DNA from 4 places in the Bacillus songklensis genome. Region 1 is predicted to be linked to each of the others. Evidence: riboswitches for the same ligand, from Rfam matches in the RefSeq annotation. Region 1 holds a riboswitch; each other region holds the start of a gene.
The links. A riboswitch is a leader RNA that binds a small molecule or an ion and turns the genes downstream of it on or off. The one in region 1 is predicted to bind S-adenosylmethionine.
Positions count from the first base shown of each region.

Region 2: another riboswitch for S-adenosylmethionine. It lies ahead of ACFOU2_RS19375 (methionine ABC transporter ATP-binding protein); the one in region 1 lies ahead of ACFOU2_RS25235 (methionine ABC transporter ATP-binding protein).
Region 3: another riboswitch for S-adenosylmethionine. It lies ahead of ACFOU2_RS12025 (trans-sulfuration enzyme family protein); the one in region 1 lies ahead of ACFOU2_RS25235 (methionine ABC transporter ATP-binding protein).
Region 4: another riboswitch for S-adenosylmethionine. It lies ahead of ACFOU2_RS07480 (hypothetical protein); the one in region 1 lies ahead of ACFOU2_RS25235 (methionine ABC transporter ATP-binding protein).

Region 1 covers NZ_JBHRZT010000073.1:424,339-431,878, forward strand. The annotation lists gene ACFOU2_RS25230 (O-acetylhomoserine aminocarboxypropyltransferase/cysteine synthase family protein) at 10-1,323, shown strand; SAM riboswitch class I at 1,498-1,609, shown strand; gene ACFOU2_RS25235 (methionine ABC transporter ATP-binding protein) at 1,730-2,755, shown strand; gene ACFOU2_RS25240 (methionine ABC transporter permease) at 2,748-3,416, shown strand; gene ACFOU2_RS25245 (MetQ/NlpA family ABC transporter substrate-binding protein) at 3,445-4,284, shown strand; gene ACFOU2_RS25250 (alanine/glycine:cation symporter family protein) at 4,630-6,057, shown strand; gene ACFOU2_RS25255 (carboxymuconolactone decarboxylase family protein) at 6,377-6,742, shown strand; gene sufC (Fe-S cluster assembly ATPase SufC) at 7,132-7,540, shown strand, end outside.
Region 2 covers NZ_JBHRZT010000072.1:107,284-114,823, reverse strand. The annotation lists gene ACFOU2_RS19385 (MetQ/NlpA family ABC transporter substrate-binding protein) at 283-1,110, opposite strand; gene ACFOU2_RS19380 (methionine ABC transporter permease) at 1,131-1,802, opposite strand; gene ACFOU2_RS19375 (methionine ABC transporter ATP-binding protein) at 1,792-2,805, opposite strand; SAM riboswitch class I at 3,028-3,133, opposite strand; gene ACFOU2_RS19365 (DNA alkylation repair protein) at 3,739-4,089, opposite strand; gene ACFOU2_RS19360 (LLM class flavin-dependent oxidoreductase) at 4,443-5,501, opposite strand; gene ACFOU2_RS19355 (50S ribosomal protein L11 methyltransferase) at 5,622-6,272, opposite strand; gene ACFOU2_RS19350 (alpha/beta fold hydrolase) at 6,711-7,529, opposite strand.
Region 3 covers NZ_JBHRZT010000052.1:150,494-158,033, forward strand. The annotation lists partial or broken gene ACFOU2_RS12005 (sodium:solute symporter family transporter) at 1-343, shown strand, start outside; gene ACFOU2_RS12010 (SIMPL domain-containing protein) at 632-1,318, shown strand; gene ACFOU2_RS12015 (hypothetical protein) at 1,372-1,671, shown strand; gene ACFOU2_RS12020 (trans-sulfuration enzyme family protein) at 1,729-2,913, opposite strand; gene ACFOU2_RS12025 (trans-sulfuration enzyme family protein) at 2,897-4,042, opposite strand; SAM riboswitch class I at 4,284-4,400, opposite strand; gene ACFOU2_RS12030 (arsenic transporter) at 4,673-6,013, shown strand; gene ACFOU2_RS12035 (DUF2642 domain-containing protein) at 6,110-6,769, opposite strand; gene ACFOU2_RS12040 (spore coat protein) at 6,851-7,540, opposite strand, start outside.
Region 4 covers NZ_JBHRZT010000026.1:76,705-84,244, forward strand. The annotation lists gene hpaB (4-hydroxyphenylacetate 3-monooxygenase, oxygenase component) at 107-1,567, opposite strand; gene ACFOU2_RS07470 (hypothetical protein) at 1,999-2,394, opposite strand; gene ACFOU2_RS07475 (competence protein ComK) at 2,442-2,939, opposite strand; gene ACFOU2_RS07480 (hypothetical protein) at 3,116-3,424, opposite strand; SAM riboswitch class I at 3,520-3,622, opposite strand; gene ACFOU2_RS07485 (methyl-accepting chemotaxis protein) at 3,693-4,640, opposite strand; partial or broken gene ACFOU2_RS07490 (cache domain-containing protein) at 4,635-5,453, opposite strand; gene ACFOU2_RS07495 (M48 family metallopeptidase) at 5,755-6,492, shown strand; gene lepB (signal peptidase I) at 6,662-7,222, shown strand.

The DNA.
Region 1 (7,540 bases):
AGTTGGAAAATGGGAGACAAAAAATCTTACCGTTTAGAAACAATCGGGATTCACGGGGGATTAAATCCTGATCCTGTAACAGGAGCACGTTCGCTCCCGATTTATATGTCAAATGCTTATCAATTTAAGGATACAGACCATGCTGCCGATTTATTTGCTTTAAAGGAACCAGGCTATATTTATACCCGGATACATAACCCGACAGTGACAACGTTTGAAGAGCGAATCGCTCAGCTGGAAGGCGGAGTGGGGAGTTTAGCCGTAGCAAGTGGGATGGCCGCTATTACGACCGCCATTTTGAATCTAGCCGGGGCAGGGGATGAAATTGTATCTGCATCCAATCTATACGGAGGAACATACAATTTGTTTGACACGACACTGCCGCGCTACGGAATTACGACTAAATTCGTTGACCCTTCCAATCCTGAGAACTTCCGTCATGCCATTACACCAAAAACGAAAGCTCTTTATGCTGAAACGATCGGTAATCCAAGCTTAAATGTATTGGACATTGAAAAGGTAGCAGAAATCGCTCATGAAGCAGGTATTCCGTTAATTGTGGATAATACGTTCGCAACTCCTTATTTATGCCGTCCGATTGAATATGGAGCCGATATCGTTATTCATTCCGCTACGAAATGGTTGTTGGGGAACGGGACAACATTAGGGGGCGCTATCGTAGATGGAGGGAATTTTGATTGGAACTCACCGAAATTCCCGGGATTTACAACGCCTGATCCAAGTTACCACAATATTGTCTATGCTGAAGCATTAGGGCCGCTTGCGTACATTGTCAAAGCAAGAGTTCAATTGTTGCGGGATATTGGCGTATCTATGAGTCCGTTTAATGCTTTTCAGTTTAGCTTAGGGCTTGAGACGCTCCATGTACGCATGAAAGAGCATATCGCCAACGTAAGAAAGGTGGTTGAATATTTGCAGCAGCATCCTGCCGTTGATTGGGTGCTATATCCTGAGCTTGAGGATCATCCTCAACATGAAGAAGCGAAAAAATATTTGCCAAAAGGAGCCGGCGCTGTGCTGGTATTTGGAATTAAAGGGGGCAGGGGAGCCGGGCAGAAATTAATCAATTCGGTTAAGCTGTGGTCTCATGTCGCCAATGTTGGAGATGCCAAGAGTCTTATTATTCATCCTGCCAGCACGACGCATCAGCAATTAAATGCCGAACAGCTGAAGGCCGCAGGAGTAAGTGAAGATCTTATTCGCTTATCCGTGGGAATCGAGCATATCGATGATTTAGTGGAGGATTTAGAGCAAGCAATTAAAGAGGCGACTGGATTAACCTCTTCTGCGGTGAATGTTTGATTCTCGTTCAGCAGAACAGCTGAACATTCGGTGTTTGGTAACTATTAGAAATAGCACGAAAAATAAAACAAATTCATTGACACTGATATATGGACGTGCTACAATCACTTTCGTACCTTTTAGACAACAATCGACAATTGCTTAACATAAACTGAATATTTGAAACGATAAGTACTCTTATCAAGAGAGGTGGAGGGACTGGGCCCGATGAAACCCGGCAACCGTCAGTTATGGCTGAAATGGTGCCAATTCCTACAAAGCATGTTTAAGCTTTGGAAGATGAGAGAAAGGAACTATGACAAAGCCTTTCTGCTCATATTCATATGCAGAAAGGCTTTTTATTTATAAGCAACTGTTCGGGGGAAGATGAATAACAACGAGTTTAACGAAAAGAAGGTGAGAATGCATGATTACATTAACAGGTGTCAAAAAGGTTTACCGTGCTAAGCATGGAATAGTTACAGCCGTTAACAATGTAGATTTACAGATCAAGCCTGGAGAAATATTCGGAATCATCGGATACAGCGGTGCCGGTAAAAGCTCCTTGATTCGTTTGTTGAATGGATTAGAGACTCCGACAGAAGGAACAGTTCAAGTGGCAGGAAACGACATCGGAAAAATTAAAGGTGAAAAACTTCGAAAAGCGCGCCAAGAAATCAGTATGATTTTCCAACATTTCAATCTATTATGGTCACGTACTGTAAGAGAAAATATCGCGTTTCCGCTTGAAATTGCAGGGATATCAAAAAGTGAGCGCCTGAAGCGAGTGGATGAGCTAATTAAACTAGTTGGTTTAGAAGGCAGGGAAGATGCTTATCCATCCCAGCTGAGCGGAGGACAAAAACAGCGTGTAGGCATTGCAAGGGCTCTTGCCAATAATCCGAAGGTGCTTCTATGTGATGAAGCGACATCTGCCCTTGACCCACAGACAACGGATTCTATTTTAGATTTGTTAGTCGACATAAATGAAAAACTTGGTTTAACTATCGTACTCATTACCCATGAGATGCATGTTATCCGTAAAATTTGCCATCGCGTCGCGGTAATGGAAAACGGACTTATCGTGGAACAGGGGGATGTACTCCATGTATTCCGAAAGCCGGAGCAACCAATTACGAAACGATTTGTTCAACAAGTGACGGAACCGGAAGAAACGTTTGAAGCAATTGGACATGTAAAAGAAAAATATCCAAACGGTCAAGTCGTTCAGCTTATATTTGTAGGTGATGCAGCCGAGCAGCCGTGGATCACAAATGTTATTCGTCAATTTGATGTGTCAGTGAACATCCTGCAAGGAAAAGTGTCCCAAACTCAAAACGGTTCATACGGCACACTGTTCGTTCATATTGATGGGGCTGAACAGGAAGTCCAAAAGGCTATTTCGTTTATTCGGGAGCAGCAAGTGGAAGTGGAGGTGATGGCCAATGCTTGAGCAATTATTTCCGAATGTAGAGATCGACAAACTAGTGGAAGCAACGATTGAAACACTTTACATGACGAGCATCTCTGTCATTGCCACCTTCCTTCTTGGGATAGCCCTTGGTTTGCTGTTATTCTTGACTTCAAAGGGAAACCTTTGGGAGAACAAAGTCATTAATTTAATTGTTTCAGCCTTTGTTAACGTATTTCGCTCGATTCCATTTATTATTTTAATTATCTTATTGATTCCTTTTACAAAGGCCATTGTCGGCACCATTTTAGGAGCGGAAGCAGCGTTGCCGGCTTTAATTATCGGTGCCGCGCCGTTTTACGCACGCATGGTGGAAATTGCCCTTCGTGAAATTGATAAAGGAGTCATTGAAGCCGCAAAATCAATGGGGGCGAAAACAAGTACAATCATCTTTAAGGTTTTAATTCCGGAGTCATTGCCTGCTCTCGTATCCGGTATTACTGTAACGGCCATTTCTCTTGTTGGTTATACAGCGATGGCCGGGGTAGTTGGAGCCGGAGGATTAGGAAACCTGGCATATCTAGAAGGATTCCAGCGCAACCATAATGATGTAACACTTTTAGCTACAGTTCTTATTCTAGTAATTGTCTTCATTCTTCAGTTTATAGGCGATCTCGCCACATCTAAAATCGATAAACGTTAATACGAAAATTTTAAGGGGGAACCAAAAAATGAGAAAATTATTAACTTCTATTTCAGCTTTAGCTCTTTCTATTTCTTTGGCTGCATGCGGTACTGGCAATGACAATGCTGGAGGGGGCGCTGATGAAGGCGACAAAAAGCTGGTAGTCGGAGCATCAAATGTACCTCATGCTGAAATTTTAGAGGAAGCACAGCCTTTATTAGAGAAAAAGGGAATTGACCTAGAAATTAAAACATTCCAGGATTACGTTTTACCAAACAAAGCGTTAGCGGATAAAGAGCTTGATGCCAACTACTTCCAGCATATCCCTTACCTTGAATCTCAAAAGAAAGAAAATGGATATGACTTCGTGAATGCGGGCGGTATTCATATCGAGCCAATCGGCGTTTATTCTAAAAAATATAAAAGCCTGGAAGAGCTTCCAAAAGGCGCTAAAGTCATCATGAGTAACTCTGTAGCGGATCACGGCCGTATTTTATCAATGCTTGAAGAAAAAGGCTTGATCAAATTAAAAGAGGGCGTGGACAAAACGAAAGCAACAGTTAGCGATATTGCGGAAAACCCGAAAAATCTGCAATTTGAAGCAGATGTAGAAGCAGGATTGCTTCCTCAAGTGTATAACAATAATGAGGGAGATGCTGTGTTAATCAACGCCAACTATGCGCTGGATGCAGGGTTAGATCCTGCGAAAGATCCGATTGCCGTAGAATCATCTGAAAACAACCCTTATGTGAACGTAATCGCTGTTCGCAAAGGTGATGAAAACAAAGAAGAAATCAAAGCATTGGTAGAAGTACTTCATTCAAAAGAAATTAAAGACTTCATTAATAAAGAATATAAAGGTGCAGTTGTTCCTGCCGCTGAGTAATGTAAAGTTAGAAGGCAGCTCAAAAGAAATGACCGTTTTCGCTAAGTCGTTGATATATCAATGGCTTAGGAAAACGGTTTTTTTATTGCTTCTTTCTTTTATAAATAAGTCGGTTAACGGATCATGCTAATCTGAAATATTTTTTAAATAGAATTAATATTTATAATAGTTTATATATTTTTATTTGTATTGCCATATTTGTTATCTCAATATATAATTCGATTAGTTCATGTGAGGATTCCTCACATTTAAAGGTCTGTCTCACTCTTTTTAACCTTGATGTTTTTTGTTTGTTTTATCCATTCTTTTTCTTATAAACTACTATATTTTATACGAGGTGACGTCATGGAGCAATTGCTGCAAGGAGTAGTTGGAGCAACAAATGAGTTCCTTTGGTCGAAATTATTGATTATTATGCTTGTTTCTTTCGGATTTTATTTTACGTTTAAATCAGGATTTCTACAGATTCGCATGTTGAAAGAAATGGTTCGTGTTTTAATGGAAGGCGCAACACGTTCTAAAGGCGGTATTTCACCGTTTCAAGCTTTTTGTATTAGTATGGCTGCTCGTGTCGGAACAGGTAATATTACGGGAATTGCCATTGCTGTTGCTTTAGGGGGACCTGGGGCCGTTTTTTGGATGTGGATGATTGCGATTATCGGTTCAGCATCCAGCTTTGTTGAAAGTACGTTAGCGCAAGTTTATAAAATAAAAGGTAAAGATGGTTTCCGCGGCGGTCCAGCTTATTATATGGAAAAAGGTTTGAAAAAACGTTGGATGGGTGCTCTCTTTGCCATTTTAATCACTCTGTCTTTCGGTCTTGTGTTTAATGCCGTACAATCAAACACGATTACGATTGCGTTTGAAAATTCATTTGGCACAGATCGCTTAATGCTGGGAATTATTATGGCGATTGTTTTTGCTGCCATTATTTTTGGCGGTGTTAAGCGCATTGCCAAAATGTCCGAATACATCGTTATTGTTCTGGCGGTATTGTACATTGGTGTAGCTTTATTTATCGTGCTGACAAATATTACGAAAATGCCGGAAGTACTTTCTCTTATTGTGAAGAATGCCTTTGGTATTGAGCAAGCTGTAGGCGGCTCGCTTGGTGCTGCATTAATGAACGGGGTTAAACGCGGTTTATTCTCGAATGAAGCGGGTATGGGCAGTGCTCCAAATGCTGCAGCAACTGCTGTAACAAGTCACCCGGTAAAACAAGGGCTCATCCAGGCGTTTGGGGTATTAACAGACACATTAATTATTTGTACAAGCACAGCATTTATTATTTTACTTTCTGATGCTTACAAACAGCCGGGACTTGACGGTATTGAGCTTACCCAGGCGGCATTAAGCACACATATTGGTTCTTGGGCATCGGGTTGTCTTGCGATTATCGTTTTCTTATTTGCGTTTAGTACATTAATTGGCAACTATTATTACGGTGAAACCAATATTGAATTTTTAAACACGAGCAAAACGTGGTTAATGCTTTACAGAATCAGTGTTTTAGGTATGATTATCTTCGGTTCGGTTGCAAAGGTTCAACTTGTATGGGATCTAGCTGACTTATTCATGGGCTTCATGGTTATCGTCAACTTAATTGCAATCATTTTATTATCTAAAGTAGCCTTTGCTGCCTTAAGCGATTATATAAAGCAGAAAAAAGCTGGTAAAGATCCTGTTTTCTATAAAGATAGCATTAAAGGTCTCGACAATATTGAATGTTGGGAGAACTCTCCATCAACTCACAAAAAAGCAAACATCGTATAACATGAAAAGGACCTATCCTATAATTCTATAAAAGATGGAAATTCCGCTTTTGAACTGAAGTGGACTGTCAATGAAACTCTTGATTTTACGGGGATTTCTCATGATGGTTTCTGTTCGGGAGGCTGACGCAAAAGCATGTTCTTTATGTTTTGGCATCAGCCTCTTTTTTGTCATTCTGCCATTTCGCTTTGTTGATTCTTATCATTCGGTTATAGTAAGTAACCTGACACATATCGGGACAATTGCTTTTTTGTATACATTTATCCACTTTAAGCATACTAACGTTGAAAAAATTGTAAGATGGGAGTTGACGTTAACGATGCAACAAGAGACACGCGCATCGACTGAAAATGCTTTGCGTAATTATAAAACGGGAATTGGTCAGTTCACTCAAAAACTACCTGAAGTAGCCCGTGCGTTTAACGCTTTTACAGAGGCTTGTTTTGAGGAAGGAACCTTGTCCAAAAAGGATAAGCAGCTCATCGCTCTTGGAATCAGCCTGGTTGCTCAGGATGAGTACTGTACGATCTACCATACAAAAGGATGTTTAGATCAAGGAGCATCTGAACAAGAAATTTTAGAAGCGTGTGGTGTCGCGACGGCCTTTGGAGGAGGAGCAGCAATGAGCCAGGCTGTCACACTCGTCCAAGAATGTGTTCAAGAACTGAATCAACAAACTCATTAATTGGGATTTTTTTTCGGAAAAGGAATGAGAGGTTATTTCAGTTTGATCAATCTGAGACTGGTTTACACACTCTCGAAACGTGCCCTTCTTTGTTTTGATACGAAATGGGCGTCATTGAAAAACTCGTTTTTACTAAACTTACATGGCGTCCCGTTTCAGGAGGCTGACCGAAAAAGGGAGTCCTTTTTTCGGTCGGCTTTTTTACATATATTTAAAATGCTAAAAAAATTGAAATATTGTAGGGTTTTTCACTACCTGGATAGTGGTAAAAGGTTGCTATAACTTTTCAATTGTTATAAGATTGTAATGAGAATAAAATGAGAATGGAATACAAAATGATGTAAGATGTAATCTCATATATTATACGTCATATTACTGGAGGTTTTATCATGGCTGGTTCAACTTTAACAATCAAAGATCTTCATGTTTCGATTGAAGACAAAGAGATTTTAAAAGGTGTCAATTTAGAAATTAAAGGCGGGGAAATCCATGCAATCATGGGTCCAAACGGTACAGGTAAATCCACTTTATCTTCTGCGATCATGGGGCATCCTAAATACGAAGTAACACAAGGAAGTATCACAATCGATGGTCAAGATGTATTGGAAATGGAAGTGGATGAGCGTGCACGTGCGGGTCTTTTCTTGGCAATGCAGTATCCAAGTGAAATCAGCGGTGTAACGAATGCAGACTTTTTACGTTCTGCTATGAATGCTCGCCGTGAAGAAGGTGACGAGCTTTCATTGATGAAATTCATCCGTCAATTAGATAAAAACATGGATTTCTTAGAAATGGATC
Region 2 (7,540 bases), on a different contig from region 1:
GCTTTAGATGTTATAGTTTGTTCATTGCAAAAACGCTGAATGGTAAAGATGCTAATAAAGCCCCCGCAACAATGGCGCTTGCAGCCTTCTTTCTCAATTTCATTTTCTTCTCTCTCCCCTTAAGCTAATTTGTAAATTCCCAGATATCTCTTTATGAAGAACAAATCTCCTTCTTCATTTCGCGAAAAAAAGACCAGTCCCCCATTAAGTTAAATGGTTAACCCGGCGGGGGACTGGCCTTAAGTATGAAATTTGAACAGCTAGCTACTTATAAGAAGTTACTTATTTCTTCATCCATTCAGGCTTTCCAAATCCTTTAAATTCTTCATCAATCACTTTCTCAAAGTCTTCTGATTCTACCACTTCTTTTATATCTTTTGCGAGTTGAGAATCTTCATTATCTGCTTTTACAGCCACGATATTACGGTAAGGATCCAGCATATTTTCAAGAGCTAATGCACTAAGCAAGTCCATCTTCGCTGCCAGCGCAAAGTTTCCAGGTACAGCTGCTAAGTCCGCACTTTCGACTGAACGAGGAAGCTGACCTGCTTCAATTGGCTGGAATACTAGATTTTTCTTGTTTTCTACGATATCTTTTTCAGAAACCGTAAGCGGATCTGCATTTTCATCAAGTTTGATTAAGCCCTCATCCTGCAAGGTATTAAAAGCACGTGCTGCATTCGTTGGATCATTTGGAACTGTAACGGTTGCTCCGTCTTTTACTTCATCCAGAGACTTGTACGTATTGGAGTAGATTCCCATCGGTGCTGTTGGAACCGAAATTAATGCCGTTAAATCCATGTTATTTTCTTTTTCGAAATTCTCAAGGTAAATCGTGTGCTGGAACAGATTCGCCTGAATATCACCTTGATCTAACGCCATATTGGGTTGTATGTAATCACTGAATTCTACAACCTCCACTTTATATCCTTTTTTTTCCAATCCTGGTGCAATAGCTTTCTTCACCATATCACTATAAGGGCCAGCAGTCGCACCAAATTTAACTTCTTTCGTATCTGTGTTTGCCTTCTCGCTGCCGCCTGAGTTACCACAAGCTGATAAAGCTCCCACAATGAATACTAGAATAAGAGCTGTGAGCCATTTTTTCATAATCTTCTCCTTCTTTCTCTTTATCTTTTATCTACAACTTTGGCGATAAAATCACCTAGAAGCTGAACGACCTGAACTAGAACAATTAAGATGACAACTGTTGCAATCATAATGGTATTGTCATATCGATAATAGCCAAAGCGAATGGCCAAATCGCCAATTCCGCCGCCTCCGACAGTACCTGCCATTGCCGAAAACCCAATTAAACTAATGAGCGTCAATGTAATACCCGAAATAATCCCGGATCTGGCTTCCAGTAACAATACATCCTTTATGATCATCCACGGAGTTGCACCGGCAGCAACAGCTGCTTCAATGACTCCATTATCGATTTCCCTTAAAGCAGTCTCCACAATCCGGGCAAAAAATGGGATGGCTGCAACTGAAAGGGACACACTTGCTGCGGTTGGCCCAATGGTTGTACCTACCAAAAATTTTGTGAATGGAAGTAACGCAACCAGTAAAATAATAAATGGAATCGACCGCACCATGTTCACCACAAAATCTAATACCGTTTTGGCTAAACGATTTTCAAAAAATAACCCTTTATCAGTGACATATAATAAAATCCCGATTGGCAGCCCAACGACAACTGAAACTGCCAGAGAGATGGTAATCATATAAATCGTTTGAATAAACGCTTGGTTTATATCAGGAATTAGTTCTATAAGATGATTGAAATCAATGCCCATCACGTAACACCTCCACTTGCGCTTCCCGTTTTCCAATATACTGAAGGGCTGTTTTGATTTCTTCCTTTTGTCCTTTTAGTTCCATAATAAAGATACCAAGCGGCATTTCTTGAATATATTCAATGGAACCATGAAGGAAGTTGCCTTTCACATTAAATTGCTGAAGTGTATCTGAAATAATCCCTTCACCCGCGATTTTCCCTTTGAACATGATCTTCACAATAGGTCCTTCACAACGGCTTATAATCGTCTCAGGCACTTCAAAGGAAACGACACTTTCAATAAACTCTTTTGTTAATTCGGTCTTTGGATTAGCGAAGATATCATAGACAGAACCTTCTTCAATAACCTTTCCGTCCTGCATGATGGCCATCCGGTTGCAAATTTCCTTTACAACATCCATCTCATGAGTAATTAACACAATGGTAATGTTGAGCTCTTTATTAATTTTTTTCAATAGATTCAAAATCGACTTAGTCGTCTTTGGATCCAAAGCAGATGTAGCTTCATCACATAAAAGCACGGACGGGTTATTGGCAAGCGCCCTTGCAATGGCAACCCGTTGTTTTTGCCCGCCGCTCAGCTGTGTGGGGTAGACATCTCTTTTATCGGAAAGACCAACCATTTCGAGCAGTTCCTCTACCCGCCCTTTTATTTGATCCAGCGGCATTTTGGCAGCCTTTAAAGCAAAAGCAATGTTTTCAAACACTGTTTTTTGGCTGATTAAATAAAAGTGTTGGAAAATCATGCCGATTTTTAATCTTGCTACACGCAAGTTTTCACCTTTTAAAGATGTTAAATCAGTCCCATCAACCGTAATCTTTCCGGAGGTAGGTCTCTCCAATAGATTAATACAACGAAGCAAGGAGCTTTTTCCGGCACCGGAATATCCTACAATCCCATAGATTTCTCCTTCTTGAATAGTGATCGAAACATCGTCCACACCTTTCACTAACCCGTTTTTTGTTTTATAAACCTTTGAAAGATTTTGAATTTCAATCATATGATGACCTCATTTTCCCTAAAACTAGAATTTCTGAACGAGTGGTTCTCGGTATTATGTATGACATACACAGGAGGACAGCCTCTTTGAAAATATGTTCAAACTCATATCGTTATTGCTTTATGTTAAAAGACTTGTTCAAAGGATCTGCTGGCAATCTATCATTCAAACAAAAAATGCCCCTTTCAACTGAAAAGAGCATCGAAACATGATCTATATTTCGACTTATCTTTCAGAATGAAAGTCATTCTGCAGGAATTGGCACCTTCCCATTAAGGGGGTTGCCGGACGTCATCGGGCCTAATCCCTCGGTCTCTCTTGATAAGTATTATGAATAAATTGACTCTTTAGATAATACAAGTATATTTTGGTTTTGTCAATAAAAAAATAGCAATTAAAACGTATTCTCTCTTTGTCTCCCATTGCTATGGAGTGTCCCAACACATGTAAAATCGATAGCCCCCTCGCATCACAATATGTCTCCGAGCGGGCTATTTTTTTCTCAGCAATAATACAGCGACAATGATGATCAACCCCTTGACAATTCCCTGGAGATAGGGAGACACGTTCATTTTTATGAGAAATTCTTCTCTAAAACCTATGAAGACGCTTCTCTAGTTTCTCTACTTTACTGTTTTGTTGATGTTCTTGAACACTTGCCCATTTGAACAAACAGCTAATTCTTTGATCCCTAAGTCCGTTCTGATGACTTGATCTGTTAATTCTTGTTACGTTTGCCCTTATTGAATTCCAACGAATAAATAACAATACTTTCCGTCAAAAGAGATTTAAGGATTGGGGTATTTAACGCCCATGGGAATCTGATCTGATGTCTTGACCCATCTAACATCAGAGATGATAGATATGAATAAAAAATTGTGGTCTAAAAACAAGAAAAGCTTTATCAAACGCTGGAAAGGTTAAATGATATCATTAACTAAAATAACTTTCGGATGAAATAAAAACTCCTATATCTGAGCTGTTAGATGAAGCCATTAAAAATTTGCTACTGAAAAGAAACTTGCTAAAAAATGCTGCTTGTTGATATTCACGTTCCGGAAGATCCCAAAGAGAAAAAACGACATCTTTCAGTCTCCCTTTTGGCGGCAACCCATTTTCTTTTACAAATTCTTTCATTAATTGACGACGAATAGGGGTTCTAATCCCTAAAAATTCATATTGGTTTCTTAAATATTTTTTAGACCATTCAGCATATTCCGCATCAGTGTGTTGGGAATATAGATTAACAAGTTTTTGAATGTATAAATTTACCGATTCAATCATAGATATTTCCACCCGCACATATGTTCTGATTATTTAGCCGAATTATAACACCAATTGAACAGAAGGACAAATATGAGTATCATTCTTTAACAGAGTTGAAAAAGTACTTACGTAACCAAGGTTTCATGAAAAGCCAACAATGCAAGTATTCCAGTGTTTGATTGAAAGTGTTTGATACCCTTTTTCAGAGTCCAGAAAAAAGGCCCACTCCCCCGCTCCGGTCATACTTTCATTGAACGGGAGGACTGAACCTAGTTTCTTTCATTATTATATTCCTCATTTAAAACGCTCGGGTTACCTCATGTCTCCTTGCCCCTTACAACCGCCCGAATAGAGCGAAAAAATCCGATCACTTACTTCTCTTCATTCTTGGCTTCCCATTTAGATATTTCTTCTCGAACCATTGGCGCCACTTCTTTTCCTAATAATTCGATCGCTTTCATCACATCATCGTGGGGCATTGTGCCAACCGGTACGTGCAGCAGAAAGCGTGTGATGCCAACGTTCTTTCTTAGATGAATGATTTTTTCAGCTACCGTTTTCGGATCACCTACATACAATGCACCTTCAAAGCTGCGGGCAGCATCAAAAGTTGAACGCGTGTATGGCCCCCATCCACGCTCACGCCCTAATACATTCATTGCCTGCTGGGTAGACGGGAAAAATTTGTCGGCCGCTGTTTCGGTATTCTTCGCAATAAAACCGTGCGAATGCGACGCCACCGGCAGCTTTGATACATCATGGCCGGCATGTTTGGCGGCCTTTTTATAGAGCTTTACGAGTGGTTCAAAATGAAGCGGGCTGCCGCCAATAATCGCCAGGACAAGCGGCAGTCCAAGAAGGCCAGCACGAACGACAGATTCCGAATTGCCGCCGCTGCCAATCCATACGGGTAAAGGATTCTGAACAGGGCGCGGATACACTCCGAGATTCTCAATGGCCGGCCGATGTCCCCCTCTCCAAGTCACTTTCTCCGACTCGCGGATTTTTAACAACAATTCGAGCTTCCCTTCAAACAACTCATCATAGTCACCTAAATCATAGCCAAACAGTGGAAACGATTCAATAAAAGATCCCCTTCCTGCCATGATCTCTGCGCGTCCATTTGAAATCGCATCGACCGTCGCAAAATCCTGAAACACTCGCACTGGATCGGCAGAAGAAAGAACCGTAACCGCACTTGTCAAACGTATCCTTTTCGTCCTTGATGCAGCCGCAGCCAGCACCACTGCAGGAGAAGACGCCGCATAATCTTTGCGATGATGTTCCCCTACACCAAAGACATCCAGCCCTACCTCATCTGCTAGTACAATTTCCTCAACCACTTCTCGAATTCGTTGTGCATGACTTATCACCTCTCCAGTATTAACATCTGGAGTTGTTTCCACAAACGTACTTACACCTATCTCCACTAAATGTTCCTCCTGCTTCATATTTTGTTCTAGTCCATTTGTATGTACCGAAAAATTAAGTTAATTGATAAAATACTTATTCGAAAATCCCTGTCAATCCCCATCATAACTTTCTTCTCCTTATTTTAACAAGTTTCTGTTCACTCTGGGAGAAACAGTCTCATTGCAATGGGCCAGAAATACACCCGTCACTTCGGCTTCTACATCCTCAATGTCAACAGCCACCACTTGTTCGGCGCCAACAAGGGCTGCTGCAATGCTTAACAAACCAGCCCCTGCTCCAATGTCCAATACCTTTTTTCCGTGCAAATCTTCTCCTAAAATAAAGCGAAGGCAATCCTGAGTTGTTCCGTGTAAGCCTGATCCAAATGCTCTTGGCGGTTCAAAATGGATCGCGCGACCTTCCATCTCTTCCTCCGTATGAGTCGGTTTGATGTACCATCCGTTTTGAAGATTGATAATCGGGAAAGGCTGCTGCCAATCTTGTGTTTCGATGAATTGATAATAGATCGCTTCCTTCTTCACCTTCAAAATGGAAGTAATCTCTTCCCTTGCTTTTTCCACATCAACGGGTTCTTTATCGGTTTCTTCTAAAAAAATTTTTAAGTCAATATCGGTATCTAAGAGTTCATGAAATCCATACCCATTTTTCTCAGCAAATTGTTCAATTGGTTGATCGTAATACAAGTTGTAATATCCGTGAAAATTTAGCTTTTCAATCGCTTCATCTATTTGCTCAATAGACATTGAAATCGTAAATTCATTGAACATGTCAATCATCCTAACTTTCCAAACGTTTTAATAATCTTCATATAAAATCGCCTGTTTTAAAATTTTATACCATTCCGATCCAATTTTCATAAGGAAGATATTTTACATACCCCTAGTACCTTTCGTCAACATACAGAAAAAGCCTTCACCCCTCGTTTCCGAGAAATGCAGGCTTTTATGGTAGTGTGACTCCAACCCGGTTCGAACCAGCGACCTCTACCCTGTCAAGGTAGAAAAGTGAATCGGATTATAACAGTTTAAGCATGAAAAGCTTGATATAACAGGCTGTAATTTTAGCTAAATAGGATTTAAACAGATGGGATTGGTGGCAGTATGATGAATTTTGCCACCAATTCGCCACTAAATGTCTCTGTATTCCACATGTATCTTATTAGGTATTTTGAAACCTTGGTTATTAGACATTATTAGAAAATCAGCTTACTTATTCAGAAATTCAATCACTTGACCTATAAAGGGTTGTGTTTTCTCGATTTGCACCCAATGTCCGCAATTAGGAAACACATGGAGTTCAGCATTAGGAATGATTTGGGATAGACTCCAGCTCGTTTTTTCCAATGGGATAATCCGATCCTCTCTTCCATGAATCAGTAAAACCGGAATCTCTATTTCTCCCAATTGTTCTGCTGTAAGGGCCAAAGCATTCACATGTCTTTGCCTAGGTGCTGGAAACATTGCAGAAAACGCTTCTTGAAATCCTTCTTGCATGCTGGCTTGATAACGCAACTCTACCAAGTTGTCATTATTCGCCATGCTTTGATCATTGGAAAAAGTACTAACGAGCTTTTTCATATTTTCAAAGCTTGGTGTATAACCCCACACCGCATCCAATTCCTCCGTGATTGGAAACTCAATGCCAGCACTGCCCATCAAAATTAATTTCTTGACGAGATCAGGACGACGATTGGCAATATGAAGAGCTATGGCTCCACCAAAGGAATTTCCGATAATCGAAACCCTACCAAGATTCATGGTTTCAATAAAAGTAATCATGTGTTCTACCCACATATTTATGGAATATTGAATACCCGTCGGTCTTTCCGTATAACCAAAGCCTACCACATCCGGGGCATAAAGATGATAATGCTGAGAAAGGAAAGGAAACACCAATCTCCAATTGGCCCATGCAGAAACTCCAGGACCAGAGCCATGAATGAGAAGAAGAGGTTCCCCGTTCCCGTCTTCATGATAATGTGTTTCGATCCCCCCGACTTTAACATACTTCCCCTTTTCTATCATATTAAAATTCC
Region 3 (7,540 bases), on a different contig from region 1:
TATTACACCAAGTGGCACCATTTTAAACCTTGTTGGTTATGCATGGGCAGGTTTTGGTTCAGCGTTTGGACCAGCAATTTTGCTAAGCTTATACTGGAAACGCATGACGAAATGGGGGGCCCTCGCCGGTATGGTTGTAGGTGCAGTAACCGTTCTTACATGGGTCAATGTTCCGGCTTTAAAAGATCTTATGTATGAAATGATTCCAGGGTTCTTCTTAAGCTTACTTGCTGTTATTATTGTCAGCTTATTAACGAAGGAACCGTCCGAAAAAGTACAAGATACATTTGAAGAGATGGAAGAAACCATGATTGAAGAAACCATGATTGAAGAAACCAAATAATTGACAAAAAAAGGGGCTGATTCAAAAGCCTCCTGATGACGGTAATCATCGTTTTTTTCTGTGGTGGGCCGCCACCGCCATGCTTGATTTTCCTGGATTTTCAGTGACGGTCCATTGCAGGAGGTTGTCCCTAAAGTATGTTCTTTGTACTTTTGGGACAACCTCTTTTCTTCATATAAAATGTGTTCAAGAATAAACCCTTTTCTCCTACATATCTTTTAGTAATCATTTGTTAAAAAATGATGTGTATTTTTCCTATTTTTGAATTAAAAGAAAGGAGAAAGAATGATGAACCCATCCTTTTACCCCCACACTTATTATCCGCATTCGCCTCCATCCCTGTCCCATGCACCTAACACCATTACCGTTCACGGACAAGGCACTGTCAAAGCGATACCCGATACGATTTCGATGACGATCGGCGTAATGACGGAAAACCTTAATGTGCAGGAAGCGTTAAAGGAAAATTCTGCAAAGTCAACTCAATTAATTCAGGCACTGAATCAAATGGGTATACGTGATGAACAAATTGAGACCGCTTCATTTACCATCAATCCAAAATATGATTATAGCGATGGTAAAGCAACGTTGATCGGTTATGAAGTTCAACATTTGTTTACACTTACGGTGAAAGATGTCAAGCAGGCAGGAGAAGTGTACAAAACAGCTGTCGACAGCGGAGCGAACATTGCCAGGAATCTACAGTTTCAACTTCAAAATGCAGATCTTTATTATCAGGAAGCATTAAAGCTCGCCGTCCAAAACGCAAAAGAAAAAGCCTATACGATTGCCCGTTCTTTGAAAGCTACCTTACACGAACCCCCTGTTGAGATAATTGAGGAAACCCTCTATCCGGTTTACGAAAGTGCTGTCAGTCCAAAAGCAACCGTTCTGGCTGCCCAATCCGTTCCTCCTATCCAGCCGGGGGAACAGCGGCTGCAGGCACAACTCAAAGTTGTTTTCTCATATGGATGATGGTTGCCTCCTTTTCCTTCAATTGATATAGTGAAGGAAAAGGAGGCTTTACGATGACTTACCGGGAAACGGATTATCTTCAACTTTTAAATGCCTACCGTGAACTATGGGTAAACCGTTCATTAAAACTTAAAACCGATGAGGGGAAAAATTATCACGAAAAAGAGATTTTATATGAAGCAATAAAAAAAGATTTGCTTGATGAAATGACTCATCCTCGTGTACGCCAGCCTGCTGACAGAAAGCTTCAATTGGCCAAGAGGAGAATTGAAGAATCAAATATAGAGGATCATATGAAAAGAGAGCTTATTTCTTTATACGATTTTATTTATGATGAAGTTAAATCCACGTAAATAAATTAGCATGGATAAAAAACCATCCATGCTAATTTATTTACGCATATCTTTTCTTTATTTCAACACTGTATTGGACAACAAGCCGCTTTCAAGAGCGTGTGCAAAGTCTTCTTGTAAATCCTCTGCTTCTTCTAAACCAACAGATAAACGCAAAAGCGAACCGGTAATGCCTATTTCTTCTCTCGCTTCTTTCGGTATACTGGCATGGGACATTGTAGCCGGATGTGTCAAAATCGATTCTACTCCTCCAAGGCTTACACCGACAGCTGGTAAAGTAACAGTTTTTAAAAAGTGATGAGCTAACTGCTCGTCCTTTACTTTAAAGGAAATAATGGCTCCGAATCCCGAAGCTTGCCGCTTTGACAGCTCATGGTGAGGATGTTCGGTTAACCCCGGATAATATACTTTTTCTACTAATGGGTGATTTTTCAGCCAATAAGCCAGCTTTTCTGCTGTTTGTTGCTGCTGTGCCAGCCGAACCTTTAATGTTTTAAGGCCACGGAGCAATAACCAGCTGTCCTGGGGCCCTAAAACGGCTCCAAAGGCATTTTGCACGAATTTCACTTCTTTTGCCAATGCCTCCGATGAAGTGATGACTACTCCTGCCACTACATCGCTGTGCCCTCCAATATACTTTGTCGCACTGTGAATGACAATATCCGCTCCTAATGCCAATGGCTGCTGCAAGTACGGTGTCATAAATGTATTATCAACAATCGTTATAAGACCATGTTTTTTTGCGGCCTCGGAAGCCTTTCGAATATCTGTGACATTTAAAAACGGATTAGACGGGCTTTCAATATACAATGCCTTTGTTTGGGATGTTACTGCTTTTTCAATTTCCTCGACCTTTGTTGTATCAACGAACACCGTTTTGATGCCAAACTTTGAGAAAAGTTGCGTTAATACGCGGTATGTTCCTCCGTAAATATCATGAGAAACAATAATTTCATCACCGCTTTGGAATAGACAAAGCACAGAGGAAATAGCAGCCATTCCGGTAGAGAAGGCAAACCCGGCGTTTCCTCCTTCCAACTGTGCCACTGTTTGTTCAAGTGCTTCCCTGGTTGGGTTTCCGGAACGAGAATAATCGTAACGGTTGGTTTCTTCTACATCTTGATGAAAGGTAGACACTTGATAAATCGGAACTGAAACCGCTCCGTAATGTTCGCCGATATCTGTTTTAGCATGGATCAGCTTTGTACCAAATTGGAGACTGCGTTCATTTTCGGTAAGCATCGAATACCTCCTTTAAATCTTGAATGATATCATCTGCATGTTCAATTCCAACGGAAAAACGCAGCAAGCGATTTGTTACCCCAATGGCATTGCGAATCTCTTCCGGAATATCCGCATGTGTTTGTCTTGCCGGGAACGTAATTAAACTCTCTACTCCCCCTAAACTTTCTGCAAACGTGATTAGTTTCAAATTCTCCAATAAATATGGAACAAGATTTTCATCCCGAACGGAAAAGGAGAGCATGCCGCCAAATCCGCTTGATTGCTTTTTCATAATTTCATAACCCGGATGCGTTTCCAGTCCTGGGTAATATACGTGTTCCACATCAGGCTGTTCCACTAGCCAATGGGCAATTTTCAAGGCATTTTCCTGGTGTTTTTCCATTCGAAGGCCCAGGGTCTTCACTCCCCGCAGCAACAACCAGCTATCCTGCGGTCCTAAAATGGCTCCGATTGCATTTTGATAAAATTTGACTTTCTCTCCTAGCTCGCTACATCGAGTGACAACCAAACCTGCAATCACATCATTATGCCCTCCAATATATTTGCTGGCGCTATGTACCACAATATCTGCTCCCAGCTCGATTGGCCGCTGACAATAAGGAGACAAAAACGTGTTATCCACAATGGTAAGTAATTGATGCTGTTGAGAAATTTCCACCATCGCCGCTATGTCTGTCACTTGCATTAACGGATTTGTCGGCGTTTCAATGAAGATTGCCTTTGTATTTGATTGAACTCCTTCCTTCACTGCATCAATGTTCGCTGTATTTACATAACTGACACTTACACCTATGTCTTGTAAAATATCGCTTAACAGTCGATAGGTTCCTCCATATAAATCTTCTGACACTATTAAATGATCGCCATTTTTAAATAAATTGAAAACAGCTGCAATGGCTGCCATTCCTGAAGAAAAAGCAAACCCTGCCGCTCCGCTTTCCAGTACCGCAATAGCATCTTCAAGAGCCGTTCTTGTCGGGTTGGCTGTTCGTGAATAGTCATACCCGGTGCTCTCTCCTAAACGCGGATGCTGGAAAGTTGATGATTGATAGATCGGGGTGGTAATGGATCCGGTTGAAGGATCTTTCCCTACCCCGGATCGAACTAACAATGTCTCAATATGCATTTCTCGTTCTCTCCTTGTCGTAAGAATTTCTCTCGCAAAAACATTTTTCATCCACCCACGAAACAGCTCTTTCTCTGCACCAAAAGTTTTGAATTTTTCGAAAAGAGATATTTTGAAGGTGATCCTCAAGTTAAAAAGCAAATGTCTTTTATTTCCAATGCGGAATGAATCGTCAACTCATGAAAAAAACACCCTTCTGCAGATGGAAGAGTGTTCGTTTCGGTTATGTCACTAACGGAAACTCTCATCTGCTAGAACATCACCGTTCTACAGGAATTAGCACCGTTCAAATCAAATGATTTGATTTGATGGTTGCCGGGCGTCATAGGGCCAGTCCCTCTGCCTCTCTGGATAAGAGCAATATAAATATTAAATTCATTATCGGTCATTTGCTTCTTGTTATAAACTTTAATCAAGAAACCTTTATTTGTCAATAAGAATTTTCTCAAAAATCGAAATTATGTTTTATAGTCGTTTGTATGATAGAGATGATTGCGGAATTACTATAAAATAGTAAACCCGTTTAGTACGTTTTTACCTGGAGGCTCGTATACATAAAGTATAAAAGCATAATAGAGACAATCGAGGGGGCAGCGAATGAATAGCAACTAAAGAGGTGATAACGTAAATATGGAGCCCTCAGTTTTATTAACCATTACTGCTTTTCTTTTCACTATGTCTCTTATCTTTATCCGTCCAAAAGGCATGAATGAAGCGACAGCCGCTTTTATGGGGGCAATGATTGTTCTCATTTCCGGCACGGTTACAATAGACAATTTAATAGAAATCGGATTGAAAGTAAGTGGAGCTGCCATCACGATTATTTCTACTATTATCATGGCTATCGTGTTGGAAAGCATTGGATTTTTCAGATGGATGTCGGCTAAACTTTTTCTTTTTTCAAAAGGGTCAGGAATTCGTTTATTTTGGCTGACAAATTTATTATGTTTTTTCATGACACTTTTTTTTAACAATGATGGAAGTATTCTTATCACAACCCCCATCCTGCTTATATTATTAAAAAACCTTAAACTAAAACCCCATCATCAAATCCCTTACTTGTTAAGCGGTGCACTGGTCGCAACCGCTTCGAGCGCCCCAATTGGTGTCAGCAACATCGTAAATTTAATCGCGCTGAAAATTATTGATATGGACTTGTATGAGCATACAGCCCTCATGATTGTTCCGGGAATGGCGGGTCTTTCGTTTATGTCCTACCTGTTATTTCTTTATTATCGAAAGACTCTTCCTAAAACCCTTTCGGCATCAAAAGATTCTTATGAGAAAATAAATGACCCTTATTACCATCCATTAAAAGCCAGTAATCGTGCTCATCAAACAAAATTGATGAGAAACGTCTTGCTCTTTGTAATGGCGGTCCGGTTAAGCTTGTTTGTCGCTTCCTTTCTCCATATCTCTGTCTCATTGGTAGCCGTAACGTGTTCCTTATCTCTTCTTTTTTGGAGATGGATTTATTTAAAGGTGTCTCCGCTCGATATCTTAAAGAAGACACCTTGGCACATTTTCGTTTTTGCTGTTTGTATGTATATTGTCATTTATGGATTGAATAATATTGGCTTGACAGTTTTCCTAGTTGAGCAGCTCAATCCTTTGTTAGCCGAAGATTTATTTAGTGCCACAATGATTATGGGATGGCTGTTAACCTTTTTATCCAATTTATTCAATAATCATCCTGCCCTAATGATCGGAACAATTACGTTAACAGAAATGAACCTTGACGCACCAGTAATGAAAACAATCTACTTAGCTATGATTATCGGAAGCGATATAGGAGCTCTTCTACTCCCAATTGGCACATTAGCCACACTCATTTGGATGCACATGTTACACCAGGCAAAAGTTCATGTAAAATGGAGTCACTATTTAAAAACGACCCTGACTATTATACCAATCACTGTTATATTTACCCTCATTGTATTATATTACTGGGTATTGCTCGTATACATTTAATAATTGCGGCTCTTACGAACTATAGCAATAAACTGGAACCGATTTTTTCATCTGTAGCCAAAAAAGGTCAATGAGTGTAAACTCATCGACCTTTTATTATGGCAAGTGAATGGATTTTAAATGCATTAGCTTCCAAAACACAGTCTCCCCGTTTGCATTTGCCAGCTCTACAATATTATTTGAAATATTTTTGATCAGACCAATTTTGTTTGGCTGATCCCCTAAATCGAATACAACAAGCCGTCCTTCATTTTTCTTCAATTGCTCTTCAAATGTACGCGATAATGGAATATTTGAAGGATTGACAGGAAGATCTTCATTGCTTAGTGTGTAAGGAGTTGAGTTATGGCTGTATGGGGTTAACCATTTTAAATGGTGTAAAGAAATAAAAATCGTTTTATATACAGGTGAGTAAAAAACAAAATAATCATTTAAGACGCTTGTCACATAGCCGTGTAGAGACTTATTTCCTGTAACGTAAATTTCTACAAAGCGTCCCTTAGCATATTGCAGCGTTTTTCGATAAGAAATGCTTTCTGACTCATGCACTAAAGGTGGTGGATCATGATTCTCTAAATCTAATTCGTCTGTATATGCCTCCTTAACACTATGCACATGCAGCAATGGTATATACATGAACTGTGTTCCATCATATAAAACAAGAATGTCTAATCCCACATCTATTAATTTGCCTGTAAAGAAGGTTTTCCCCGTAATCTCCATCTCTACATATTTTCCAATATATCTTTGTAACATTACATTTTCCTCCTTCCTTTCGTGCTAACAAAAAGGGTGCAAAGAGCACCCCAATTAAGGAAAATATGGAGCTGATTTGACTTACCCTTTCCAGCGATAATCCTTTGTTTTTAAGACTTGCTCACGCGGAATTTCTCTATAGTCTCTATTAGAGTGTCTTGATCTTCTTGATCTTCTTGAGTCGTTTGAGCCGCCTGAACCCCTTGAGTCCATCCCATCCGTTGCTTGCATACCTACCATCGCTTCCTGTTGATCTTGCTGTTGATCTTGCTGCTGATCATCTTGCTGATCATCTTGCTGATCGTTTTGCTGATTTTGCTTTAAAGCACCTTTAGGCCCTAAGCATATGCTTTTTACGTGAAACGGTTGCAAGCGCAACACTTCCTGGTTTTGAACAAGTGTGAAGCTATCTGGTTTAGTTTCTACCAGAATTCCCTCTACTGCTTCTGGACCTCCTGTATTTACAGATACCCACTTATGGGATAAATTTCTGAACAATTGACTGAAGCTTTTCGCTTTCATATATTCAGGAGTTTGATTCAACATCATATTATCATTCATGTCATTATTAAATGCTTGATAGCCATTATTAAATGCTTGGTTGCCATTATTAAATGCTTGGTTGCCATTATTGGATCCTTGGTTGCTCTCACATATACTCTTTATGTGTTGAATGTTAAAATAAACAACACCATCGTCTTCTGTCATAAGTACAATATACTGGGAGCCTAATACATCTAACAGCGTTCCTTGTTTCTTTTCAGGACCACC
Region 4 (7,540 bases), on a different contig from region 1:
TCTTGGGAACGGAGATTTTCAGTATGGAACGGTGAAAAGCTCATAAAAGGTTGACCTTTCACATTGAAAGGAAACATCCAGCAATCCTTTCATTTCCCTGCCTGTTTCATGACGTTTCATTCTCTTTTTTCATGTTCAAAAACTCCTCTACCTTCCGTTTGCACTCTTTTCGATCATATCCCCAATATAGATCTCCCGCCAATCGCACAGGATCTCCGAAGAAGAAGCGCTCATACAAGGTTTGCCTCGTTCCGAACGCGCTCATGCACATGTCCCACGCAAGACGGAACAGCTTCACGCGCTCTTTTCCTCCCTTTGCGGCACCCTGGAGATAATGCTCCACATCCTCCTGAATGGCGGATGAAAAATCGGCCTCTGTCGGAATCGACACAAGTCCGCTCGCCCCAAGAAGCTGCAAAATTTCCATCAGTCTCGGGTAAAGCCTTGGATACGTATTGATTGCGACATACAGAGGTTGAACGTTCGGCGCCATCGTTCCCCATCGGTCTTGTTTCGCCTCCCATTCAGATGCCAGCAACAAGGCTCTTATTGATTCTAATCCAATGATGATCTCACTCATTTTTTCCTGTACGTGCTGATAGCGGCTAATTTCAATCATATCAACCATCAGCTGAGCAACACCTAACACAAACTCCGTTTTCACCACCTGACGAGAGACTACTTGATGAAGCACAAGCGGCGTATAACTGCTGTTTAAAAAAATCTGATTGGCCGCTTCAAGGTTATGGTAAAAGAAAACGCGATCCCATGGGACGGTTACCCGATTAAACACCACGATCGCATCCATCTCTTCAAATCTTGAACCAAGAGGGTGATTGAAGGTAGATGAATCATACGAAAAGGATTCGCGGCAAATGAATGTCAACCCTTCGGCATTGCTCGGAACCGAAAACGCAAATGCATAAGTGTCATCAAACATTTTCCCGCCTGTCGAATACACGATCATTTCATCCGTAATGCCGCCTTGGGTGGCCAGCAAGCGAGCCCCCTGGATGACGATCCCGTCGTCTGTTTCATCGACGATCCGTGCCGCAACAATGTTGTCTTCTTTTTCTGCATAACATCCGGAACGATTCACCTGCGGATTCACATACGTATGGGTAAACGATAGATCTTCCTCCCTCGCCTTTTCATAAAAAAGGCGTAAATTGTCTGCAAACGCCCGCTCCTTTCCTCTTAACACATCCGCAGCGGAGGCAAAGCCCATCAGCGCCGTGTTCATATAATCAGGGGACCGCCCCATCATCCCTGCTGTTGCGTTCGCCCAATGCCAGGTCGCCAATCGCCGCTTTTCCAAATCCTCTTTCGTTAGCGGCTGCATAAAAGACGTTCCCACACGTTCTCCAGTTTTAGGAGAAGCATATGTCATCAAATCCTTTAAGGCCGGGTTGACTTGCATGTCATATAAAGCTGCCTGACTTTTCATCACACCTGAAAAAGCGGGGTGTGATGAAATATTTCCTTCTACTTTTTTGCCATGAATCCATACGTTCGGCTGCATGGCATTAATTCGGTCTATATATTGCTTGCCTGAGATAGCCGGCATTCGTATTCACTCCCTCATTCGCTGACTGTATGTATTTATAGCTTATTCACCTGAGATGTGCCTGGCTTATTTGGACAAGTCAATTGAGAATATGGCCTAAAGAAAAGCGGAGCTTATACGTTCCTCTCCAATAAAAAAACCGTCTTTCACTCAGCCCGCGGCCAAATGAAAAACGGTTTCCCATTCCGTTCCTTCTATTATCTTTGTTGTTCTTCTTCCAAAAAGTCAATCACTTGATCGATTAGCTCTTTGCTGTTTAATTCATTTCCGTGATCGATGGACACTTCCATGAAAACGCTCCTTTCATCTCTTCTTGTTGTATAAGATAACACATTTTTTCCGATTTAGAACTTAAATTTTTTGTAAATTTTTTGACAAATTATTCACATTGCGCAAAAATCCTCTCCCCATCATAAGGGAGAGGATTTTCATTATAATTTAAACTGATGGATGATGTCAGTTAATTGCTCGCTCAATTGAAGAAGCTCCTCTGCAGAATGGGAAAGCGTACTGACTGCCCGTACTTGTTCTTCCGCTGAAGCGGTAATTTCTTCAGCCCCTGCCGCAGATTGCTGGGCAATGGCTGCAATGCTTTCGATGGCCTCTGCTACCTCTTGTTTTAAATGATCCATTTCCTTCATGCTGCCGGTTACATCACGAATGGAGGAAACCATTTTGGAGATGTTTGTTTCAATCTGCTGGAATGCCGTTTCTGTATCAGCTACGGCTTCTCCTTGTTTCGCAGAAATCGCCGTTGTTCGTTTCATTTCCTCTGCTGCTTTATTCGTTTCCCTTGTCCGAAAGCGATTCATCCCCCACCTACTCATTGGGCTACGCCCTTCTCATTCCTTCAGGTGGGGGTCTTCTCGCCTATTTATGATAAAAATAGGGCCTGATCATCCCGCGGCGGAATCGGAAATTGAAAGATCGTCATACAAGCGGCCGTTTTTTGTCGCTGACTTTTCAAAAATTCGGGTGTAGCATGAACGATAAGCTGGGCATTGTTGCGAAAGGTCACGATGGATTGATTCGTCTTCGTTGGATGGGGCACAATCTGAAGGATATGATGCAAAAACAGCCAAGTACAATGAAAGTGATTCGTAGATGTGGTAGGAAAAGCAAAAATGTTATGTAAGGGAGAAATCGGAATAGGCGTTCGTTTCTCATAATGAAACAAATAGACAATGGATTTCCGCCTCCCCTCATAAGTAGAGCCGCTCCTTATGCATGCTTCCTCGATGAGTTCAAGCGGTTGCATCGATGTATAATATCCTCCGAAGAAATCAAAAATCTTTGTCTGATAAGAAGGATGGGCATATGCTGTAATGGCCATTGTCGTCGCTGAAATACGATACTTTTCGTTTAATTTCATCGTTTTTCCTCCTCAAATGTTTTAGTAAAAATACATTTACATTATATAGGTATTTAGTCCTTTTTTTATAAAGCAGGTGTAAAGTATTTGTTAAAATTTGTAAAAATAAGAGGTGTGATGTAAATCCATGGAATAAGAAAGGTTCCCGCATGAACTCACGCAGGAACCATCTTTTTTTACACATATACGTTTTCACTGAGACGAAGTCCTACTTTCTTCAACTGAACGAGAAGCTGTTCATCAAGAGCATAAGGATGTTTTTTCTGCAGCTCCCCTGCCTTTTTTACATCCAATGCTACCGCATGGACATGCTGGGTGTGATACACGACGATTTCATAAAAGTTTTCAAGTTTTTGAACTTTCACCCGACATCGCTCGTCTTCTGACTGTAAACGCCTCTCTAAACTTTCTGCCACATGGCGCACCAACTCATCCGTTAAATCCTTCTTACAAAGATATCCTCTCACTAATCCACTTAAACTCATGGTCCCCATCCTCTCTTTTATTTCATTCGCTTAGGAGAACCAGACCCAAACAAAAAACTCTTTCCGCTTTAGATGCGAAAAGAGTTCCGTTTTCCGTCTTATCATCCAAAGCACGCGCTTTGCTGGTCGGAGCACCTTGCGCAATGCAGGTTGCTGTGACGTCATCGAGCCAGATCTCTCAGTCACTCTGGATAACTATTCAGTTAACAACTAATTTACCAAATATCCAAATACTTGTAAAGGGAAAAGAAGACCTATCAGCTTCTTCTTAAACCTTGAATTTCACCAACAAATCCTGCAAATCTTGGGCCAATTGACTCAATGAATAAGCGGCGCTTGAGATTTCCTCCATCGCAGCCAGTTCTTCTTCGGAAGCTGAGGCCACACTTTCAGCGCTGGCTGCCGATACTTGAGCCGTTTCCTCCAGAATGTGGGTAGCTTTCGTGATTTCAGCCGAATGCTGCCGGATGTTCGATGTTGCTCCCGCGATTTCCTTGATTTCCTGCTGGATGCGGAAAATGTCCTCTAATATTTTCGAGAAGTTTTGCCCTGCTTCGGTGACCACATCCATGCCGACCGCCACGCTTTCATTGCTTTCCTGCATGACCATATAGGCGGATTTCGTATCGACTTGAATCTCCTTGATTAAGGCTCCGATTTGATCGGCCGAGCGCTTCGATTCTTCTGCAAGCTTACGTACTTCGTCCGCTACAACCGCAAATCCCCGGCCGTGCTCGCCTGCACGCGCCGCTTCAATGGCAGCATTCAAGGCAAGCAAATTCGTCTGATCGGAAATGCCGGTAATCACTTCAATAATTTTTCCGATTTCAGTGGAGCGGCTTTCCAATGTTTTCACCACGTTCGTTGATTGAGTCACCGTATCCGTGATGCGCTGCATTTGTTCTTTTACTTTGTTCAGCGACTCATTCCCGATTTCCGCCTCTTTGGACGTATCCTCAGCAGAACGCTCCACTTCTTTTGAACGGACGGTCATCTCTTGGATAAGGTGATCCATTTCTTGAATGGAGCGGTTCGTTTGCTCGACATTCACGAGCTGGCCTTCCGCCCCCGCTGCCACTTCCTGGATGGACACTGTCACTTCATTTACCGCCGACTTCGTTTCATCGGCACTGGCTGTCAATTCCTCGGACGACGCAGCAACAGCTTGTCCTGTTTCGCTCACTTTTGTGATCAGTTCCTTCATATTATCAATCATATGCTGATATCTGTTTGTCAGCATCCCGATCTCATCTTTCGCTTTTAAAACCGGTACGTCCACTTGTAAGTTTCCATTTGCGATTTCATCGGTCGCATTGCTGATTTTTTCAATCGAAACGATGTATCTGCGCGTAAAAATGTACATCACCACACTTGCGATGACGACAGCGGCAAGTGTAAAGATGAATGTCATTAGCTTTAATTTACTTAACTGCTCATAAAACTCATCCTCATATGCCCCGATTCCAATCATCCAATCCCACGGTTCAAAATAAACGGAATAGGCGATTTTATTGCGCGCTTTTGCTTCCCCTTCATTTTTCCAGGAATATGTATAGAAACGTTTGCTCTCATCTTTTTGTTTGGCTGCTTTCATTAAATTAGGGACGACCGATTCCCCGTTATGATCTTTCAAATCGGCCATATTCTTGCCTTCAAAGCCTACCGGGTGAACTTGTGCGACATACTTGCTGTCATACACAAAAATATAGCCGTTGTCTTTATATAAAAAACCGGATTGCTTAAAGTCCCGCTTATTATCATTGATTTTCGGCCCGGCCAGCAGTTCGGCCGCTTGCTGCTGCGCTTCTTCCTTACTGATGATCTGGAATTTTTCTTGCTGGTGAAGCCGCTCGACAACCGTTAACGCTCCTTCGACCGTATTTCTTAAATCTAGTTTTCCCGCCTCGACAAGCTGCTGCTTCGCCACAAAATAGCTGGCGATGCCAAGGGTTGAAGTAGCCGCTACAATGACGGCGACAATAAGGGCTAACATCTTAAATCTCAGACTGTGAACAAATTTGGTTTTCATGATGTCCCTCCAAGTTAAAGCATCAATTTTTAATTATGTGAATGTCAAGACTATTTTACTACCATTTTTCATCAACGGAAAAGTTTCTTCCTATTTTTATATCGGCAGGAAGCGGGACTTTTGATAGACTGATTAAAAAAAATGCATCATTTCAATGCATATCTACATTCACATAGATCATTGGACATGGATAAAACAGCATCCATGCCCCCGAGTTAGGCGGATTTACAATTTTTTCATTTGATATTATGTCACATTCCCTATAAAATGAAGTTTTGTAGAAGGGAGTTCGAAAAGACACATGTTTAGTTATCAAGCTGGAAATATAACGATTGACTATACGGTGGAAGCTGTTCCGAATATACAAGAAATCACGGTAAACGTTTGTCCGAACGGTGGAGTGAAACTTGTTGTTCCCCGAGGCTTAAACCAAAGTAATCTTCATTTTATTATCGCGAAAAAAGCAAAATGGATTTTAGAACAATTAGGGGAAACACCGACAGAGGCAAAGGAAGAAACCGCTGAACGACAAAACGAAGAGATTCATAACGTGACACAAGCCGCTTTCGTTCCTTCTTTCCAGGACGGGGATAAAATTCCTTACTTAGGTCGTCAATATCGCTTAAACATCGTGAAAGAAGATAAAACGGAGGCTGAATTAACATTCCGCGCCAAATTCCTTGCAACAGTGCCGGCATCTTGGAATGAGCAGCAAACAAACGAAGGGCTGCAAGCTCTTTTAACGGATTGGTACATAACTCGAGCGGAAGATAAGTTTCAAGAGTGTTTAAAATCACTTGCGAAACAAATGGACGGAGTACCGGGCCAAATCGAATGGGAAGATTTACAAAATGAAGCGAGCCGCGTGAAAGCTGATGGAACGATTGTCTTAAACTGGCGCTTACTGACGGCTCCAATGAGCACAATCGAACTTGTACTGGCGCGTGAAATCGCCAAGCAAACAGGGGCAGCAGAACTGTTTGAAGACGCGGCGGAACGCCAGCAATGGTTAGAAGATAACACACTAGTCGTATTTTAATGGAGGAGCTGGATTCCGTCCATTAAAATACACAAAGGACCTTTCCAGAATGAATGGAAAGGTCCTTTCAGATTGACGAGGATAAACAACAGCAAGCGCATATACATCTTCTAACAAATTATGCTACACTTGTCATAGAAAGAGGTTTGACTTAAAAAGGGGTGAAAAGATGGAGCCAGCAGTAAAGGGAGAAATTTGGTCGTATGTCAAAACGCTTGTGATCGCTCTTATTTTATCTTTTTTGATTCAGCAATTTTTATTTCAACCGTACACGGTCAAAGGGCAATCGATGATGCCGAACCTGGAGGAAGGCAACAAAATCATCATCAACAAAATGAATTACCATTACAGCAAGCCCGAACGCTTTGATATGGTCGTCTTAAAGGCGCCATACAGCGACGAGTTTTTAGTGAAACGCATTATCGGGTTACCGGGCGAAACCGTTGAATATCAGGACGATGTATTGTTCATCAACCATAAGCCCCAAAAAGAACCATATTTGGATCAATATAAACAACATTTGCTGCCATTCGAGAAACTCACCGAAGATTTCACCTTAAAAGACATTACCGATGAATCGAGAATTCCGGAAGGCTATGTTCTCGTGTTGGGCGACAACCGCCGCATCAGCCGGGATGGGCGTCATTTTGGATTAATCAAAATCGACAGCGTCGTCGGCGAAGTGAATATGCGCTACTGGCCGATCAAGGAAGTGGCGTTTATGAACTAAGAACTAAGAAAAGCGGAGAAAGCCCGTTTAAACCGATAGGATGTTGGAGCTTCTGAGAAGGAACCGTTTTTTTGGTTCCGCAGGAAGAAGCGAAACAGCCGTACGGTTTGGCTTTCGCAGCTGGACACCAAGAAAAGCGGAGAAAGCCCGTTTAAACCGATAGGATGTTGGAGCTTCTGACAGAGGAGCTGCTTTTTAGTTCCGTCGGAAGAAGCGAAATGACCGAAAGGCTAGGAGCCGCAGCCGGGCAATTTCAACGTGCAATTTATACTTTCTTGTATACGAAAAAAGGCCCTTCTTGTTGCTGAAACAAGAAGG